2 regions of the Mesorhizobium sp. ESP7-2 genome follow, and region 1 is predicted to be linked to the other one. Evidence: riboswitches for the same ligand, from Rfam matches in the RefSeq annotation. Region 1 holds a riboswitch; the other holds the start of a gene.
The links. A riboswitch is a leader RNA that binds a small molecule or an ion and turns the genes downstream of it on or off. The one in region 1 is predicted to bind S-adenosylmethionine.
Positions count from the first base shown of each region.

Region 2: it holds a riboswitch for S-adenosylmethionine, as region 1 does, so the genes downstream of both, LB543_RS03390 (O-succinylhomoserine sulfhydrylase) here and metX (homoserine O-acetyltransferase MetX) in region 1, are expected to answer to the same signal.

Region 1 covers NZ_JAIUGQ010000013.1:87,498-90,781, reverse strand. The annotation lists gene metW (methionine biosynthesis protein MetW) at 1-335, opposite strand, end outside; gene metX (homoserine O-acetyltransferase MetX) at 394-1,563, opposite strand; SAM riboswitch at 1,683-1,760, opposite strand; gene hisC (histidinol-phosphate transaminase) at 1,898-3,007, shown strand; gene LB543_RS15195 (prephenate/arogenate dehydrogenase family protein) at 3,013-3,284, shown strand, end outside.
Region 2 covers NZ_JAIUGQ010000002.1:222,908-226,191, reverse strand. The annotation lists gene LB543_RS03395 (ceramide glucosyltransferase) at 1-610, shown strand, start outside; gene LB543_RS03390 (O-succinylhomoserine sulfhydrylase) at 638-1,828, opposite strand; SAM riboswitch at 1,886-1,963, opposite strand; gene LB543_RS03385 (2'-deoxycytidine 5'-triphosphate deaminase) at 2,042-3,136, shown strand; gene LB543_RS03380 (hypothetical protein) at 3,220-3,284, opposite strand, start outside.

The DNA of each region.
Region 1 (3,284 bases):
GCCCGGTTGCCGATCCTGAGCAGTTCGTCGAGCACCAGTTTGGGATTGCGGGTGGCCTGCAGGGTTTGCGACAGGACGACGAAGTCGAAACCCTTGTCGGGATAGAATTCGAGATCCTTGTCGGCATCGCCCTGTATGACCGAGAGCCCGCGCGCCACGCATTCATTGACGCCGCGCTGCGACAACTCGAGCCCGCGGCCGTCGACCTGCTTGGTCTCCTGCAGCAATTCGAGCAGCGAGCCGTCGCCGGAGCCGACGTCGAGCACACGCGATTGCGGCGGGATGAGATTGGCGATGACCTCGAGGTCGACGCGCTGGCTGCCGTTGACGCTCATGGCTTCGCCTCCTGTTTGGCGCATGACCTTGATCCGAAAAGTCTGCAACTTTTCGGGGTCATGCGCCGAGCCCCCTGGCGCGCGCGGCCGAGCCGATGAAGCCGTTGATGGCGGCAAACAGTTCTGGCTCGTCCAGCAGGAAGGCGTCGTGGCCGCGATCGGTCTCGATCTCGACGAAGGACACCGAGGCGCCGGCGGCGTTGAGCGCGTGCACGATCGAGCGGCTCTCTTCGGTCGGAAACAGCCAGTCCGACGTGAAGGACACCAGGCAGAAGCGGGTTTTGGTGCCGGCAAAGGCGTCCGCCAGCCGGCCGCCATGGTCGGCGGCAAGGTCGAAATAATCCATCGACCGGGTCATGTAGAGGTAGGAGTTGGCGTCGAAACGGTCGACGAAGGTCATGCCCTGGTGGCGCAGATAGCTCTCGATCTGGAAATCGGCATCGAAGCCGAAGGTCAGCGCTTCGCGGTCCTGCAGGTTGCGGCCGAATTTGCGGTGCAGGGCGGCCTCCGACAGATAGGTGATGTGGGCGGCCATGCGGGCCACCGCCAGCCCCTTTTCCGGGCGCTTGCCGTGCTCGAAATATTTGCCGCCATGCCAGTCCGGATCGGCCATCACGGCCTGCCGCCCGACTTCGTGGAAGGCGATGTTCTGTGACGAATGGCGCGCGCCGGTGGCGATCGGCAGCGCCGAGAACACGCGCTCGGGATAGCTCGACGCCCATTGCAGCACCTGCATGCCGCCCATCGAACCGCCCAGCACGCAGAACAACTTCTCGATGCCGAAATGGTCGACCAGCATGTGCTGCGCACGCACCATGTCGCGGATGGTGATCACCGGAAGGTCGAGCCCATAGGGCTTTCCCGTGGCGGGATTGGTCGAGGCCGGCCCGGTGGAACCAAGACAGCCGCCGATGACGTTGGAGCAGATGACGAAGAAACGGCTGGTATCGATGATCTTGCCGGGGCCGATCAGAACTTCCCACCAGCCCGGCTTGCCGGTCACCGGATTGGTGCTGGCGACATGCTGGTCGCCAGTCAGCGCATGGCAGACGAGGATGGCATTGGAACGGGCGTCGTTCAGCGTGCCATAGGTCTGGTAGGCGATCTGGAATGGCGACAGCAGCGTGCCGGCATCGAGCTTGAGCGGCTTGTCGGGCCCGAAACGCAACACCGGGCTCGACGGTTGGTCGGCCTCGTTGTTGGTCTTTCCTGCACGCAGAGCAGCCATCACGTCTCTCTTGCTGCACCGTGCTTTTGCGGAAATCGCTGCCGATCTCCGCGCCGCCGATGCGTTCGTCCGGCCGGTCGCGGACAACAAAAAACCGGCATTGCCTTCGCAAAGCCGGTTACGTCACGCAAACGGCCCTTTAGCGAATTGTTTAACGTGGCTGCAAGCCGACCGGCCAAATCACCACGGAACTGTCACCGTCCTTCTAGAACTCGTCCGCCTCGCCGTCAATGGCGGCCGCTGGCACCACTGCCGCCCCTCGACATTGCCTGCCGCGGCTTGTATTTCCGCAGCGGCTTCCGGATGGAGGCATTTTTGACGGATTTTGCAAGATATGAACCAGACACTCGATCAGGCACGTCCAACCCCGCGCGCGGGCATCATGGACATAGACGCCTACGTGCCCGGCAAGAGCACGGCGCCCGCCGGTGTCGCCAAGGTCCACAAGCTGTCGTCGAATGAGAATCCGCTGGGGCCCTCGCCGAAGGCGATCGAGGCCGCGCGCGAAGTCGCCGGCAAACTCGACATCTATCCCGACGGCACCGCCAGGCGGTTGCGCGAGGCGATCGCCGAGGTGCATGGCCTCAACGCGCAGAACATCATCTGCTCGAACGGTTCCGACGAGATCCTCGGCCTGCTGGCGCAGACCTATCTCGCACCGGGCGACGAGGCCATGTTCACCGAACACGCCTTCATGGTCTACAAGATCTACATCCAGTCGGCGGGCGCCACGCCGGTCGTGGTCAAGGAGACCGACGAGCGCGCCGACATCGATGCGATGCTGGCAGCCGTGACGCCGCGCACGAAAATCGTGTTCCTGGCCAATCCCAACAACCCGACCGGCACCTATGTGCCATTCCAGGAGGTGCGTCGTCTGCATGCCGGACTGCCGAAAAACGTGCTTCTGGTGCTCGACGCGGCCTATGCCGAATATGTCCGCCGCAACGACTATGAAGCCGGCATAGAACTTGTTGGCAGCGCCGAGAACGTGGTGATGACCCGCACCTTCTCCAAGATCGGCCTTGGCGGCGCGCGCATCGGCTGGATGTATGGTCCGATGCACATCGTCGACGCGATCAACCGCGTGCGCGGTCCCTTCAACGTCAATGCGACGGCGATCGAAGCCGGCATCGCCGCGATCCGCGACCGCGCCCATGTCGAGCGCAGCGTGGCGCATAACGAGACCTGGCTCACCTGGCTGAGCCAGGAGATGACCGGGCTCGGGCTGCGCGTGACACCCAGCGTCGGCAATTTCCTGCTCATCCATTTTCCCGACGACCAAAAGCATTCCGCAGCGGCTGCTGATGAGTATTTGACCGCGCGCGGCTATATTCTGCGGCGCGTTTCAGGCTACGGCTTTCCCAACGCGCTGCGCATGACCGTCGGCACCGAAGAGGCCAATCGCGGCGTTGTCGCCGCGCTCACGACATTTCTGAAAAGCTAGAAGCCATGACATCACCGATGTTCGAAAAGATCGCGCTGGTCGGCATTGGCCTGATCGGCTCGTCGCTCGCCCGCGTCGTCCGCCGCGAGGGTTTGGCTCGCCATGTCGCCATCTCGACCCGCAGCGCGGCCACACTCAAGCGAGCCGAGGAACTGGGCCTCGGCGATTCCTACACCATGGATGCCAGGGAAGCGGTGCGTGATGCCGATCTGATCATCGTCTCGGTGCCTGTCGGTTCGTCCGGCGCCGTGGCACAGGAAATCGCGCCGGCGCTGAA
Region 2 (3,284 bases), on a different contig from region 1:
CAACACATTGCAGGCCCGCTGGCAGTATGCCGGCGAGGCGCTCGGCCTCGGCTTTGCCCAGGGCAAGAGCATGCTGTGGAACAAGCCGATGCTGGACGCAAATGGCGGCATTCGCGCGCTGGCCGCCGAGATCGCCGAGGACGCCGCCGCGACCAAGCTGGTCAACGGCCTCGGCCTGCGCGTCAATCTCGTTGCTGCGCCCTTCGAGCAGCCGCTCGGCCAGCGCACGCTTGGCGAGATCTGGTCGCGCCAGGCCCGCTGGGCGCGCCTGCGCCGCGTTACCTTCCCGCTGTTCTTCGCGCCCGAAATCCTGACTGGCGCGGCGGTTCCTCTCGCGCTTGCGCTGGTTGCGGCGGCGAGCGCGGGCGTCAGCCTCTGGGCAACCGCGATTGCCGTCTTGGCGGCCTTCTACCTTCCGGAGTGCGCGCTGGCCTTGTCCAAGGGCTGGCACCTGTCGCCGCGCATGGTCGCGGCGATGATTGCGCGCGACGTGATGCTCCCGTTCATCTGGGCGCGCGGCTGGCTCGGCGGCGCCGTCGACTGGCGCGGCAACGCCATGACCATCCGCACCAAGACAGCCGAACTGGAGGAGACGCCGTCGCGCGCCTGATCGCCGCGGACGACGCTCCTGAACAGCCTATTTGGCGGCCTTCAGCGCCTGCGCGATGTCTTCCAGCAGGTCGTCGGCGTCCTCCAGGCCGACAGACAGCCTGAGCGTGCCAGGTCCGATGCCCAGTTCGGCGCGGGCCTCGTCGCTCAGGTTCTTGTGCGTCGTCGTCGCCGGATGGGTGATCAGGCTCTTGGCATCGCCGAGATTGTTCGAGATCAGCACGATGTCGAGGGCGTTCTGCAGGGCGAAGGCCGCCGGCTTGCCGCCCTTGACATCAAGGCAGATCAGCGTCGAGCCGCCCGACATCTGCTTCTTGACGATGGCGGCCTGCGGGTGGTCGGCCCGGCCAGGATAGATGACGCGGGCGATCTGCGGCTGCTCGGCCAGGAAGTCGGCGATCCTGCCGGCACTTTCCGTCTGCTGGCGCACGCGCAGCGGCAGCGTCTCGAGACCCTTCAGCAAGGTCCAGGCATTGAACGGCGACAGGCTGGGGCCGGTGTGGCGGAAGTAGTCGTGCAGATTTTCGTCGATCCACTTCTTGTCCGACAGGATGACGCCGCCCAGGCAGCGACCCTGGCCGTCGATGTGCTTGGTGGCCGAGTAGACGACGATGTGCGCACCAAGCTGCAACGGCTTCTGCTGTAGCGGCGTGGCGAAGACATTGTCGACGACAAGCCTTGCGCCGATCGAATTGGCAAGCGAAGCGACGGCGGCGATGTCGACGACTTCCAGCGTCGGATTGGTGGGGCTTTCCAGGAAGAACAGCTTGGTGTTCGGCCTGACCGCCTTTTCCCAGTTCGCGATATCGGTGCCGTCGACCAAAGTCGCCTCGATGCCATAGCGCGGCGCCAGCGTCTCGACCACCCAGCGGCAGGAACCGAACAGCGCGCGCGCCGCCACGATATGGTCGCCGGCCTTGACGCTGCACAGAAGGGCCGCCGTCACCGCAGCCATGCCCGACGCCGTGGCGCGCGCGTCCTCGGCGCCTTCGAGAGCGCACATGCGCTTTTCGAACATGTCGACGGTCGGGTTGGCGTAACGCGAATAGATGAAGCCAGGCTCTTCGCCCTTGAAGCGGGCTTCCGCCGCCTCGGCGGTCTTGTAGACATAGCCTTGGGTCAGGTACATCGCCTCGGAGGTTTCGCCGAAGCCGGAACGCAGGGTTCCGCCATGCACGAGTGCGGTTTGAGGCTTCCAATTGCGCGTCTTGCTCGTCATCGTCCTATCCAAACACAAAAAAACCGGCCGCGAAAAAGTCGCAACCGGTCCATACGGCCTTGCGGCCCGACGGTCCTTTAGCGACTTGTTTAACGTGGCTGCAAGCCGACCGGCCAAATCACCACGGGATAACGACCCTTTAGACCCGCGCCACGCTTGCGTCAATTGCCGGCTTCATTAAGAGGTTTGTATCAAAGGCCCAGGAGCCAGACTTTGCGGCAGACAGGCATTCTTCCCGATCAGGACATTTCGGCGCTGTTCCAGTCCGGCGCGCTGAAGTCGCCGCGTGCGCTCGATGCCGACCAGATCCAGCCGGCCAGTCTTGATCTCAGATTGGGCGAAAAGGCCTGGCGGGTGCGGGCCTCGTTCCTGCCCGGTCCCTACCACAAGGTCTCGGAAAAGCTCGATCGGCTGCAGCTGCACGAGATTAATCTGACCGAAGGCGCGGTTCTCGAAACCGGCTGCGTCTATATTGTGCCGCTGCTCGAAAGCCTGGCCCTGCCGGCTGACATTTCGGCCTCGGCCAATCCGAAGAGCTCGACCGGTCGGCTCGACATCTTCACCCGCGTCATGACCGACCGGGGCCATGAGTTCGACAAGATCGCCGCTGGCTATCAGGGTCCGCTCTATCTCGAAGTCAGCCCGCGCACCTTCCCGATCATTGTGCGCACCGGTTCGCGCCTGTCTCAAATCCGTTTTCGAACCGGCAACGCGCTGCTTTCGGAAGCCGAACTGCATGAATTGCACCGCGCCGAGATGCTGGTCGCCACCGAGCCGCCGAACATTTCGGGCGGCGGCATCGCGCTGTCGATCGATCTCAACGGCGACAAGGATGGGCTGGTCGGCTATCGCGGCAAGCACCACACTGGCCTCGTCGATGTCGACAAGCGTGCCGCCCAGGATGTCGTCGACTTCTGGGAGCCGATCCACAAGAGCGGCGCCGGCGAACTGGTGCTCGATCCCGACGAGTTCTACATCCTCGTCAGCCAGGAGGCGGTGCATGTGCCGCCGCTCTACGCCGCCGAGATGACGCCCTTCGATCCGCTGGTCGGCGAGTTCCGTGTCCACTATGCCGGTTTTTTCGATCCGGGGTTCGGCCATTCGGCGGCCGGCGGCACCGGCAGTCGGGCGGTGCTCGAAGTGCGCAGCCACGAAGTGCCGTTCATCCTCGACCATGGCCAGATCGTCGGCCGGCTGGTCTACGAGCACATGCTGAAGCGGCCGCAGGCGCTCTACGGAACCGACCTGGGCTCCAACTACCAGGCGCAAGGCCTGAAGCTGTCCAAGCATTTCCGCGCCGCGCGCTGATCCTGACGCCATGAGGCCATGCAGAGCTTTAGCCGACCTCTCCAGCCCCGACGAGTTCAGCATCCGTTTGACGTTTGACTATTCTAGCCGTGAAACATGCGCTTTCTCGCAGTGCCGAGACACGCATTGAAGCTGCCGATGAACAGCA